Regions from separate parts of the Arthrobacter sp. TJ-170 genome, predicted to be linked through region 3. Evidence: riboswitches for the same ligand, from Rfam matches in the RefSeq annotation. Region 3 holds a riboswitch; each other region holds the start of a gene.
What was found. A riboswitch is a leader RNA that binds a small molecule or an ion and turns the genes downstream of it on or off. The one in region 3 is predicted to bind S-adenosylmethionine.
Positions count from the first base shown of each region.

Region 1: linked by a shared signal. The riboswitch ahead of AC4D1W_RS09755 (rhodanese-like domain-containing protein) and the one ahead of AC4D1W_RS05045 (aminotransferase class V-fold PLP-dependent enzyme) in region 3 are both predicted to bind S-adenosylmethionine.
Region 2: linked by a shared signal. The riboswitch ahead of AC4D1W_RS15285 (bifunctional o-acetylhomoserine/o-acetylserine sulfhydrylase) and the one ahead of AC4D1W_RS05045 (aminotransferase class V-fold PLP-dependent enzyme) in region 3 are both predicted to bind S-adenosylmethionine.
Region 4: linked by a shared signal. The riboswitch ahead of metX (homoserine O-acetyltransferase MetX) and the one ahead of AC4D1W_RS05045 (aminotransferase class V-fold PLP-dependent enzyme) in region 3 are both predicted to bind S-adenosylmethionine.

Region 1 is NZ_JBZCNL010000004.1:225,156-228,356, reverse strand. Features, by position in the region: gene AC4D1W_RS09765 (COG4315 family predicted lipoprotein) at 1-96, opposite strand, end outside; gene AC4D1W_RS09760 (O-succinylhomoserine sulfhydrylase) at 226-1,434, opposite strand; gene AC4D1W_RS09755 (rhodanese-like domain-containing protein) at 1,505-1,987, opposite strand; SAM riboswitch class IV at 1,994-2,119, opposite strand; gene AC4D1W_RS09750 (aminodeoxychorismate lyase) at 2,207-3,061, opposite strand; gene AC4D1W_RS09745 (hypothetical protein) at 3,116-3,201, opposite strand, start outside.
Region 2 is NZ_JBZCNL010000009.1:58,210-61,410, forward strand. Features, by position in the region: gene AC4D1W_RS15280 (galactose oxidase-like domain-containing protein) at 1-1,244, opposite strand, end outside; SAM riboswitch class IV at 1,400-1,516, shown strand; gene AC4D1W_RS15285 (bifunctional o-acetylhomoserine/o-acetylserine sulfhydrylase) at 1,560-2,876, shown strand; gene AC4D1W_RS15290 (GMC family oxidoreductase) at 3,029-3,201, opposite strand, start outside.
Region 3 is NZ_JBZCNL010000002.1:228,799-231,999, reverse strand. Features, by position in the region: gene AC4D1W_RS05050 (class I SAM-dependent methyltransferase) at 1-451, opposite strand, end outside; gene AC4D1W_RS05045 (aminotransferase class V-fold PLP-dependent enzyme) at 541-1,914, opposite strand; SAM riboswitch class IV at 1,943-2,058, opposite strand; gene hisN (histidinol-phosphatase) at 2,115-2,939, opposite strand; gene AC4D1W_RS05035 (cold-shock protein) at 3,098-3,201, opposite strand, start outside.
Region 4 is NZ_JBZCNL010000001.1:685,222-688,422, forward strand. Features, by position in the region: gene AC4D1W_RS03200 (VOC family protein) at 13-654, opposite strand; SAM riboswitch class IV at 967-1,101, shown strand; gene metX (homoserine O-acetyltransferase MetX) at 1,117-2,262, shown strand; gene AC4D1W_RS03210 (HNH endonuclease signature motif containing protein) at 2,357-2,869, shown strand; gene AC4D1W_RS03215 (alpha/beta hydrolase) at 2,811-3,201, shown strand, end outside.

The DNA.
Region 1 (3,201 bases), on a different contig from region 3:
AATGTCCTCGCTCTGGGTATCTGAGCCGCCACAGCCGGTGAGCGCCAGCAGGCAGATGGCGATGACGGCGAACAGGACGCGGATTGCTTTTCTCATGGTGATTCCTCCCGTGATCACCCCTGAACACCGGGGGTGGAAGTGGCCACTCGACCCCTCTGCCGGGAAGACGCTCGAACTACCCCGAATGGTTCAATGTGCGGTCGAACTCACAGCTGAATCCCAGATTCAGCCTGCGGCGAGGGCCTTGCCGAGGTCCGTCTGAAGATCACTTACGTCCTCAAGACCCACCGAGAGCCGGATAACGCCGTCCGACAGCCCGATGGCCGCGCGCCCTTCAGCACCCATAGCACGGTGGGTCGTGGTGGCAGGGTGGGTGATCAGTGTCTTCGAATCGCCAAGGTTGTTGGAGATGTCGATGATGTCCAGCGCATCGAGCAGTGCGAACGCCCGCTCCTTCGCCCGGCCCTCGGGGGCGTCCAGTTCGAATGTGACCACCGTGCCACCGGCCGTCATCTGGGCAGCGGCGAGATCGAACTGCGGGTGAGATTCGAGCAGGGGATAGCGCACCCAGGTCACTGCCGGTTGAGCTTCCAGCCAGCGGGCGAGGGTCAGCGCCGAGGACGAGGAGTGGTTGACCCGCAGGGAGAGCGTCTCGAGTCCCTTCAGGAGGGTCCAGGCGTTGAAGGAGGACAGGGCCGGACCGGTGTGCCGCATGAGGGTCTTCACCGGACCCTCGATGAATTCCTTGCGGCCGAGAATTGCGCCGCCCAGGACCCTGCCCTGGCCGTCCATGTGCTTGGTGCCGGAATAGACAACGACGTCGGCACCCAGTTCCGTGCACCGCTGCAACAGCGGTGTGGCAAAGACATTGTCCACGACGACCTGCGCGCCCGCGGCATGGCCGAGTTCCACGACTGCCCGGATGTCGACGATTTCCTGCATCGGGTTCGAAGGGGATTCGAAGAACACCGCGGTGGTATGGACGCTCAACGCTTCTTCCCACTGGTCGAGGTCCCAGCCGTCCACGAAGACCGTCTCCACGCCCCAGCGCGGGAGGACTTCATTCAGGATGACGAAGCAGGAGCCGAACAGGCTGCGGGAGGCGACTACGCGGTCGCCGGCAGCCAGGAGCGCTCCGAGCGCGGTGAAGACGGCGGACATACCGCTGGCGGTGGCGAAGCACGCTTCCGCTCCTTCAAGAAGACGCAGTCGTTCCTGAAACATGGCGACTGTGGGGTTGCCGTACCGGGAGTAGACAAAGCGGTCGACGTCGCCGGTGAACGCGGCCTCCGCCGCAGCCGCGGAGGAATACACGAATCCCGAGTTCAGGAAGAGGGCCTCGGACGTTTCCTCGAAATTGGACCGTGCGAGCCCACCGCGGACGGCGAGGGTGTCGGGCGACCAGGCGGCGGTGTCGTCGTCCGGCCGTTGGATCCGGGGGTAGCCACCGTTGCCGGCGATCGGCTCCCGACCCGCTGCCGGAGAGAACGACGACGGCGTGGACTCACTCACCGGCGTCGCCCTGCCCGTTGGCCCGACTGGCAGCCGCGGATTCGGCACTGCCGGATTCAGGGGTACCGGATTCGGCGTGGGCGGTGGTCGCAAGGCCGCTGGAGCGCCAGCCGCCGTTCGCCTCGAAACCGTGCAGCACGTTGTAGGCGGTGTGCCCGGCAGCCGTTGCACTCTGCGCCGCGGCAACCGAGCGGACGCCCGAGCGGCAGAGGAACAGCAGTTCCCTGCCCTTGAGGCCGTTCAGCTGGTTGAGGAAGGAGACATTGCGGGTGCCGTCGGAACGGTTCCACTCCAGGAAGAGGGGGACGGTCCCGGCATCGGTGAGGTCAGGGACGCCGACGGTCTGCCACTCCTCGACTGTGCGGACATCCACGAGGACGGCGCCCTTGCTGACGCGTTCCACCGCTTCGCGCGGCGTGATGTCTCCGGCGTAGCCGTTGCCTGGCTGCTGATGGGGGGTGTAATGCTGTGACACTGTGTCTCCTCACGCTGTGCACGCTGGTGATCGTGGATCCTGATCGGTGTGCCGAGTAGTCACCTGAGGCACCCCGCCGTGAAAGAGGGTTGCCGGCCAGCAAGTCAGGGCTTGGCACTGGCGCTCGTTACTCCGGATTGAACCTAGCACCGGTAACCCGGTCTGCCACGCTGTGCCGTAATGTGCGGTAACGCCTGCGCGTGCGCTATATGTTCCGGTTCAGGAGACTGCCTGCACCAGGGCTCCGAGTTCGGCGGTCAACTCGGGAGACACCGTGACCGGCTTCCCGTCAATCGACCCGACTTCGGCGAGCAGGCGGACGCTCGAAATCAACCAGACGCCCTCGGAGTTGAACAGGTCCTCCGGCACCAGTGGGCCATAACCGAGTTCCCAGCCCGCATCACGGGCGGTCGCGAACAAGGCCCCCTGCGACGTTCCGGGCAGGATCCCGCTCTCCAGCTGCGGTGTGATGAGTTGCTTGACGCCGTCGGTCACCCGGGCAATCAGGACCGTCGACGTCGGGCCTTCGAGCACCTTGCCGTCGGTGGAGGTGAAGATGACGTCGTGGGCGCCGTGGGAGCGGGCGTAGCGGAGGGCGGCCATGTTCACCGCGTAGGAGAGAGTCTTGGCCCCCATCAGCAGCCACGGCGCGCGCTGCGCGACGGTGCTGTCATAACCGCGGTCCAGGAGGAGTACCGAGAGGCGCTGCCCGCGCAGCCCCTTGGGTAGCGGTGAGACCAGCACCCAGGAGGTCGCACCGGCCCCTTCCTCCCCGCGGGTGGCGACGAGTTTGACCACCAGTTCGCCGTCGTCGCCGGTTTCCTTCAGCGCGGTGGCGATGGCGCGTTCCCACGCGTCCGACGGCGGCACCTTCAGTTCCAGCGCCTCGGCAGAGGTCGCCAGCCGGGCCAGATGCGCCTGCAGCTTCCGGGGCGCGCCGTTGACGGCGAGCATGGTCTCGAAGATGCCGTCGCCGCGCGTGATCCCGGTGTCAGTGACCTTGAGCTGCGGCTGCGTCGCGTCAGCGATCCGGCCGGCGGGGGAGGAGGAGTCCAGGAACACCAGAACAGTCATGGGCACCAGCCTAGCGACCGAGGGCCCCGGGGCGAGCGCTATGGGCCGGCGTTCTCAGGAATCGGGATTGCTTTCCTCGTTCAGGCCGCGCTGTGCCCAGTCCGCTTCGTCAGAGGCCTCCTCAGGGAGGGGATCGGTGG
Region 2 (3,201 bases), on a different contig from region 3:
TTATTCGTCGTGCAATTGCCGCACAGGCCACCACCGCCGACGAAGACCTGGCCATCCGGGAGCAGCAGGGCAACGCTGTGATAGGCGCGGGGAGTGGCCATCGGGGCGAGCGTGGTCCACTGTCCGGTCTCCGGGTCCCAGATTTCTGGGGCCCTCGAAGCAGCACCGGCCTCACCGCCGACCACCAACACCTGGCCATCGGGCAGCGCGACTCCATTCGCGAACGTCCGGTTGACGGCCATGTCCGAGGTCCGGGCCACTGTGAGTCCGTTATTGATGTCGATGGTGTCCGCCCGCGCCGTGGCATTTCTGCCCACGTAGTCGGTCGCTCCACCCACGGTGAGAATCTTTCCGACGTCGTACATCACGGCGTTGCCGTTCATTGCGTCCGGGCTATCGGACCGCAGACCGGCCGAACTGATGCTGCCATTGCCTGTGCTCGAGATCCAGTTCATCTGCCGGCTCGGCCCGGCGTGGAACGCCCGGCCACCGGGGGCGGCAAACAACCAGGCATGATTGTCGGACCGGTATTCGCCGGCAGGATCGTTGGTCAGAATGCTGTCGGACGGCACAAGCGGCAGCGTTCGCCAGCCGTCGGCGGCGGACCACACCTCGCCGTGCTTGTTGCCGACGCCGCCGGACCATGACCCGCCGATGGTAAACACCTCGCCGGTGGACGTGGTCAGGTTGGACTGGTATCCGCGGGCGATCTTCATGTCCGGCCCCGCGGTCCAGGTGTTCGTCGCAGGGTTGTACAGCGAGGTCTTCGTGCTGTTGCTGCCCCCACTGACCATGATCTGCCCGTCCGGCAGCATTGACGTCCCGGGGCAGAACATGTCGTGACCGGTGTTGGATACCTGGGTCTGGCTCACCTCGCCGGTGGTGAGGTCCAGAATGGACGTCTGAGTGTATCCCCGGGCCCCGCCATACGTGGTGGAAGAGTAGGCGGACCAGGTCAGCAGCTTGTTGCCCGGCAGCAGCGCCGCCGCAGCCGGGACAAGCGGGAAGCTGATCGTCGGGCCCCAGGACCCCTGCGACCCATTTGCGACGGCCTGAACGGTCAGGTTTCCGGTGGCCTTTTCGGGCTCCGATCCCGCCTCCGTGGCGACAGCTTGCGGCACCGGAACGTGATCGTGTGCTCCGGTCGCGCTCGGAGGCTCGGCCGACGCCGTAGCCGTAGCCGAAGCCCCGTATCCGGCGACCAGCAGGGAGACGATCACAACCGCGGATACAAGTCGCGACATCTGTGCGCCCCCGTCCAGATTCATCCCCCGTGCTTAGCAAAAGCTAACCCGGGCGCCATGTAAGGATCTTGGGACGACTGACGTGGGCTTCGCGCGACAGGTACATCTTCGTCATCTTGGTACCCAACACAGTTCGCCTGCCTACACTTGCCTCAGGTCATGAGCGCCAGCATTAAGCCCCGGCTCGCTGGCCGGCAACCCTCCATCCGCGGCGGGGTGCCCCGGGTGAGGACCCGGCTGTCCGGCGAAGGGTCGGATGGCAAGCGCGGCCCGTGGTGCTCCGAGCATGCCGGGCCCAAAGTAGAGGAGCCTTGAATGTCCAACGGATGGTCCTTCGAAACACGCCAGATCCACGCCGGGCAGGAGCCTGACGCCACCACCGGTGCCCGGGCACTGCCCATCTACCAGACCACGTCCTTTGTGTTCCCCAGCGCCGAGAGCGCTGCGAACCGCTTCGCGCTGGCTGAGCTGGCGCCCATCTACACGCGCATCGGTAATCCCACCCAGGACGCGGTGGAGCAGCGGATCGCCAGCCTGGAGGGCGGTCTGGCTGCCCTCCTTCTCAGCTCTGGGCAGGCGGCGGAAACCTTCGCGGTCCTGAATGTTGCCGAGGCCGGCGATCACATCGTCGCCAGCCCCAGCCTGTACGGCGGGACCTACAACCTGTTTGCGCACACGCTGAAGAAGTTTGGCATCTCCGTCACCTTCGTGGCCGACCCCGACAATCTCGACCAATGGCGCGACGCCGTGCAGCCGAACACTAAGCTCTTCTTCGCCGAGGTTGTGTCCAATCCCCGGCAGGACGTCCTCGACATCGAGGGTGTTTCCCGCACTGCCCATGAAGCAGGGGTGCCGCTGATCGTCGACAACACGCTGTCGACGCCGTACCTGATCCGGCCGCTCGAGTGGGGCGCGGACATCGTGGTCCACTCAGCGACCAAATACCTTGGCGGCCACGGCACGGCGATCGCTGGGGTCATAGTGGATTCCGGCAAGTTCGATTTCGGCAAGGACCCGGAGCGCTTCCCCGGCTTCAACACCCCGGACCCCACCTACAACGGGCTGGTCTACAGCCGCGACCTCGGAGAAGGCGGCACCCTGGGTGCCAACCTGTCCTACATCATCAAGGCCCGCGTCCAACTCCTGCGGGACCTGGGCTCGGCGGTGTCGCCCTTCAACGCCTTCCTGATCTCCCAGGGCCTTGAGACGTTGAGCTTGCGGATGGAACGCCACGTCGCCAACGCGGGGGAAGTTGCCCGCTGGCTGGAGGCAAGGGACGACGTCGAATCGGTCGCCTACGCCGGGCTTCCGTCAAGCCCCTGGTACGAGCGTGGACGCAAGTACGGCCCGAAGGGGACCGGTGCGATTGTCTCGTTCAACCTCGCGGGCGGAGCCGAGGCAGGTAAGCGGTTTGTGGACGCCCTCGAACTGCACTCGCACGTTGCGAACATCGGAGATGTCCGTTCCCTGGTCATCCACCCGGCATCCACTACGCACAGCCAGCTTTCCCCCGAACAGCAGGTCGTGGCCGGCGTGGCCCCGGGGCTGGTCCGGCTCTCCGTGGGGCTCGAGCATATCGACGACATCCTTGCGGACCTCGAGACCGGCTTCCGTGCAGCGAAAGAGGCGTAGGGGGAGTAGCGGCTTCTACCCTCCGGCACAGTTGCCATTACAAGATCATCACCGCGGCCAACTATTGCGCCGCTATTCCTCAAACTTGCCGGGCTTGAGGAATAGGGGCGGCGGCTGGGCGTAAGCCGCCACCCCATCTTTCTACGAGAGTTTCAGAGCGCTGATTTTGTTTCTGTCCTCATGTCGTTGACTTGTTCCTTATTGGCGCCTACGGCGTCACGGCCGGTGAGGTGGGCGGCGGCACGTTCGGCAATCATGATGGTCGGGGCGTTGGTGTTGCCCGTGGGCACCAAGGGCATGATGGATGCGTCCGCGATGCGAAGAC
Region 3 (3,201 bases):
GCACGCTGACATCCAGCTGATTCCAGACAAGGCCGAGGACTCCTCCCGGTACCAGGATGCGCGCCGCTTCCGCGCTCGCCGACGCCGCGTCGCACCAGTGCCAGGCCTGGGCGATTGAAACAACATCAACGCTCGCAGTGCCGAGACCGGATGCCTCGGCCGTGCCCTGAACTTTCTCCACCGCCGGGAGCTGCTGTCCTAGGACGGAGAGCATGTCCTCCGACGGATCGATCGCCGTCACCTCAGGGCAACGGTGGATGAGCTCCCTAGTGAACTTTCCTGTTCCCGCCCCGATATCGGCAGCGCTCCGTGCATCCCGCGGGACGAGCCAGTCCACACATTCCGGGGGATACCCCGGACGGACGCGCTCATAGCGCTCACTGTCCTGCAGATAGCCCCGAGCCAACTCACGACGGCGGTGCTCAGCGAGGCGCGGACCCCCAACGCCCATGACGATAGCTCCTGTCGATACTTGATCAGAACCCGTCAATTAAATCACCCGGTCTCGACTGCTCGGGAAACGGGAGTGTCAGCGCGCCATCAGTCAGCTGTGCAGGGTGCTGCGCCCGCAGTTCCCGGAGTGTGCGGAGCCCAATCCGGGAAGGAACGGGTCTCGACAGCCGGTACCCAACGCCCTGCGTCGACAACATAGTCGGTTCCCAGCCCATCCCGGATGAGTGAGGCGAGGCCGGTGAGCAGCCTGTCGACATCGTCCTGCCGCGATCCAAGCCCGAAGCTTGCGCGCAGCGATCCCGATGGCAGGCCCAGGCGCTTCAGCAGCGGGTGGGCGCAGAACTTCCCGTCCCGCAACCCCACGCCATGCTCCGCGGAAAGGTAGGCGGCGACGAGGCCGGCGTCGTAACCGTGGACGGAGAAGTTCACTACACCGATTGCGTCGGTGCTGTCGGAGAAGATGCGGTGTACGGTGACGCCGGTAAGGGCGGAGAGCCCGTCCACCAGGGCGTTTCGCAAATCTGATTCATGGCGGAGCCAGTCTTCCGCGTCCAGGGCTGCGATAACCTCCGTCGCGTGGGCAAGCGCTGCTGCGCCCAGGACGTTCGGCGACCCGCCTTCATGCCGTGCAGGGCCGGTTGTCCAGGAAACTGAATCGACCTTCACCGCCTTCACGGCGCCGCCGCCGGCAAGGTGGGGTGTTCCGACGTCAAGCCAGTCAGGCCTGCCGACCAAAACTCCGGAGCCGAACGGTGCATACAGCTTGTGTCCGGAGAAAGCGACGTAATCGATGCCGTCATGCCCGATATCCATCCGTCGGTGCGGTGCCAGTTGGGCTGCGTCGACGACGATGCGTGCGCCATGAGCATGGGCGAGGGCGGCGAGCCGGTTGATGGGCAGAACCTCACCGGTCACGTTTGAGGCACCGGTTACGGCAAGCAGGTTGATTCCCCCGGAAGCCAGCACCTCCTCCACAGCGGTAAACGTCGCCTCTATCGTGTCGGCGGCGACGAGTCCGCGATGGGGGCGGCCCAGCCAGGGCAGGAGATTGGCATGGTGTTCCAGGTCGAGGTAAAGGACCTCGCCGTCTCCAGGTACGCAACCTGCCAGGAGATTCAGGGAGTCCGTGGTGTTTCGGGTGAAGATGACCGCGTCGTCTTCACGACCGCCGACGAAGGTCCGGACGGTCTTCCGTGCATTCTCGTACAGCGACGTTGAAATTTGGGATGCGTATCCGGCGCCCCGGTGAACGCTGGCGTAGTAGGGCAGAACGCTCTGCAGGTAGTCATTGACCTGCTGCAGTGCCGGCGTCGAAGCGGCGTAGTCCAGATTGACGTAGCGGACAGCGGTGCCGTCAACCAGCGGCGCCTGCAGTTCAGCGCCCAACACGGATGCAAGCGGTGCCGCGGATAGTTCGCTGGTGCTCTCTAGAAGTGCATTGCTCACGGAAGTTAACCCCATAGTGGTCTCAAGGGACCTGCCAAGGGAGGCCCCGCGCTTGCCGAACCACTTTTCTGGAACGGCCTGGTCGTCACCCGGGGCACCCCACCGCGGAAGGAGGGTTGCCGGCCAGCAAACCGGGGTTTATCGCTGGCACTCGTGACCAATGAGTCCAGAATAAGACAGTCCGGACCCTCCGCTCGCTTTGTTACGCGGCTACGTCAGGCACCCGTATTCTCCTGGAGCAGATCGTCCAGCGAAGGGTTGAGCATCTTCAGGACATCGTTATGCAGGGTGCTGTTGGTTGCGAGCGCGTTGCCGCCGAAGGGCCCGTCCGCGCCTTCCAATGATGTGAACCGGCCACCGGCTTCCGTAACAATCGGTACCAGGGCGGCCATGTCGTACAGGTTGAGTTCAGGCTCACACGCGATGTCCACAGCGCCCTCAGCGACGAGGCAGTATGACCAGAAGTCACCATAGGCCCGTGTACGCCAGACCGATTCGGTGAGAGATACGAATTCATCGAGGTTGCCGCGTTCCTTCCATCCCGACAGGCTCGAGTAGGAGAGTGAAGCATCTTCCAGACGAGACACGCTTGAGACCCGGAGGCGTGTTGCGGCGGCCAGCGACTTGCCGGTGAAAGCTCCCGTCCCGGTTGCTGCCCACCACCGTTTCCCGAGGGCGGGAGCGCTGACGACGCCGACGACGGGGCGGCCCTCATCCACCAGAGCGATGAGTGTGGCCCACACCGGCACTCCACGGACAAAGTTCTTGGTGCCGTCGATCGGGTCGATGATCCACCGCCGCGAGCCCGCGCCGCTGCTCCCGAATTCCTCGCCGAGCACGGCATCCCGCGGGCGGGCGCGTGAGAGTTGTCCGCGGATTGCCTCTTCCGCTGACTTGTCTGCATCGGTAACCGGGGTGTAGTCCGGCTTGGTCTCAACCGCCAGATCCAACGCCTTGAACCTGGACATGGTCTGGTCATCGACGGAATCGGCCATCACATGGGCAAGGCGAAGGTCATCGTTGTAGCTCTGGAGGTTCATACTGTTCAACCTATATCCTCGGGACGCGCAGATGCGGGAGGCCTGATGCCCGGGGCGTTGAGTGCCCTTGCACGTGGGCGATGCCCGCTGACTGCGGTCTTAACGCAAGGAAGGGACATCGGCCGATAGCCGATGTCCCTTCCTTTGAAAACTAAGAGTTAGAGAACGGAGATGTTCTCAGCCTGGGGGCCCTTGGGTCCCTGGGTGGTCTCGAAGCTGACCTTCTGGTTCTCCTCGAGCGAGCGGAAGCCGCCGGAGTTGA
Region 4 (3,201 bases), on a different contig from region 3:
GGCAGGCCTTGACTAGATCCTGACGGAGCCCTTCGGGGTCTCGAACGTGACCGACATGATGCCCGGTGTGCCGTTGGGGGCAATCCACTCCACGTCAACGTCGTCCAGGGGGTGGTTGGCGGGGGTGCCGAGCCATTCCGTCACACGCTCGGCGGACCCTGCGATGGTCAGCGCCCTGAGGCGTACCGACGCGGGCCGCGCCTGGGACGGGTGGAGGGACTCCGTGCCGTCATCCCAGCGGATCATGTAGGGAACCTGCGGGTCAGCGATCAGGCCCTTGATGCCGATCTGCTGCCAGGTCAGCTCCTGACCATCAGGGAACTTGCGGTTACCGGGTACGGCGCTGCGGCCCAGTCGCTCTTCGAAAGGTGCAAGATCGTCAACGGCCACACACCAGCCCATCCAGCCGCCGCCGGCCTCGGACCGGGCACGCACGGCCTGGCCGAAAGGTGCCTTGTCCGACGCAGGATGGTCGAGTACCTCGACAACCTCCAGATACTGGCCGTTGGCCAGTGGGCAAATCATGTTGCGGGTGCCGAACCGGGGGTGTACTCCACCCTTCACGAATTCCACGCCCAGGGCGTCGGAAATCCGGTCCGCAGTGGCCGTCAGGCCGTCGGGTTCGCAGGCATAAGACACATGATCCAGGCGCATGGCCCCATTTTGGCACTTTGTGATGCACGCCTCGACTTAGGGTTACCTAAGTCATAGCTATCGGGGTGAAGTGCCCAAGCAAACCCCAAGGTCAGCCACGGATAGTGGAGCGGACAGGGAGCCCGGTTCCGAGACCGCCGGAGTTTCCTGCAGGGACGCCCACTGGGCGTCCCCCTTGAGTGGGGCGGCCCGTTGCCCATAGACGGAGGCGGCCCCACTCAAGCGTTCCCGCCGGCCCAGTCAACGCCGGACCATTTCACCGCGAGTCACAATACTTGCCCTTTCCCATCCTGGTCGGGTTTTCTTGTACGAGGTCACGAGTGACAGTGCGGTGGGTTCCTTCCCGCCACCAGCCCCGGCTTACTGTCCGGCAACCCTCCTCTCGCGGTGGGGTGCCCCGGGTGACGACCAGGCCCTGCACGAGGTGTGCAGGAGCAAGCGCGATTCACAAAGGCGGCAGGTTTGACAGGGATCACCACAGCGGAACCGCACCACGAGGCGGAGTCCGTTGACGGCGTCGTCGTGCCGCGGCTTTCCATCGGCCCCCTCACGCTGGAAACCGGCGGGCACCTGCCCGACGTCGTTCTGGCCTACGAGACGTGGGGCACCCTCAACGCGGACGCCTCCAATGCGGTGCTCATTGAGCACGCGCTCACGGGCAGTTCCCACGTCGCCAGGGGAAATTCAACAGAAGACGGCTGGTGGGACGGCCTGGTTGGTCCCGGTAGGACCATCGACACCGACAGGTACTTCGTCGTGTCCATCAATATGCTGGGCGGCTGCTACGGGTCCACGGGTCCCGCGTCGCTCGATCCGGAGGGCAGGCCGTGGGGCTCGAGGTTTCCCTTCGTCACCATCCGCGATTCCGTGCGCGCCGAGGCGCTGCTCGCGGACCTTCTGGGTATTGACTCATGGCACTCGGTGCTCGGCGGCTCCATGGGAGGCGCGCGGGCGCTTGAGTGGGCAGTGACCTACCCGAAACGCGTTCAGCGCTGCGCCGTCATCGCCTGCGGAGCGGCAAGCACGGCTGAGCAGATCGCCTTCGCGCAGGCTCAGGTACAGGCAATCAGGCTCGATCCGCGGTTCGCCGGCGGCGACTACTACGGATCGGCCGGTCCGGAGCACGGATTGGGTCTGGCACGGCGGATCGCACATATCACGTACCGCTCGGAGGCCGAGTTCGGCCACCGGTTCGGCCGCGCGGCCCAGGGCATTGAGGAACCTTTCGGGTCACCTCTGCCGCATGGCCGCGGCCGCTACCAGGTGGAGAGCTACCTGGACCATCAGGCGGACAAGCTGGTTGGACGGTTCGATGCCAACAGCTACCTGATCCTCACCGAGGCGCTGATGAGCCACGACGTCGCACGCGGCCGCGGCAGCCTGACCACCGCGCTGGCCGATGCCACGGCGAAGTTCTTCGTCGCGGCGGTTGCCTCCGACCGGCTGTACTGGCCCTCCCAGTCGCATGAGCTGGCATCCGCCCTGCCCGGCAACGTGGCCGTGCACACCATCGCCTCACCAATCGGACATGATGCGTTCCTCACCGAGATAGCTCAGCTCGAACCGGCGCTTGAGGCCGCGTTCTACCACGACGACGACGGCGCGTGAGTTCCGAGTCAATGGTGTCCTGACTTCCGATTGCCACCTCGCCGCGCATGCACCCAGTTTCACCAGGATTCTGGTCCACCCGGAAACGGGGGCCGTGCTCAGCGTCGGCAGGGACAGGTACCGGCCACCCAAACACCTGCAGGACTGGGTACGAATCACCAACCCCACCTGCGTCCATCCCGGCTGCAACCGCTCATCGATGTCCTGCGAAATCGACCACGTCACTCCATGGGCGCACGGCGGGAAAACTGCCATGCACAACCTCCAACCCAGGTGCAAGCTCCGCCACATGCTCAAAACCGAAGGCGTCTGGTCCGCCGGACACGACGACGCCGGCGCACCGGGCATCACTTCATTCGGCGGCAAACCTACACCACCCTGGCCGAACCCCCACCACCCTTCTGGCGAGATTCGTGGGCGGCGCGCTGCAGAAAGGGGTCCAGTGCAGGCACCAGGTGCAACACAAGAGCCGACGCTATTTGGCCGTGCCTCGGGACAACCTGCGTTGTCTGGAGTAGCGCCGCGTGGACCCGTGCCACTATGGAGCAATGACAAATTCTCTCTCACCCGACGGCTCCGCTGTGTCCGCTTCCGGAATTGTCCCTGAACCTGGAAATCCACCAGGAAACGCGCAAGTGGTTGTCTGGTCGAAACCCGAGGATGAGCGAGAGGGTACGCCCCTGCTCGTGCTGCTGCACGGTCACATGGCCAACGAGGAAGACCTGATGGGCATCCTCGAGTCCCTGCCGGACGAATTCACGGTGGCTTCCCTCCGCGCACCCGTAGCCCAGGGGCCGGGTTTCACCTGGTTCCCGTTGATGCAGGACGTCGCCTATTCCGTCGACAAGGTCACCTCAGCGGTCCAGGATGTCATCGACTGGGTGGACTCCATCAAGGAGGCGCACTCAAGTGTGACCCTGCTCGGCTTCTCGATGGGCA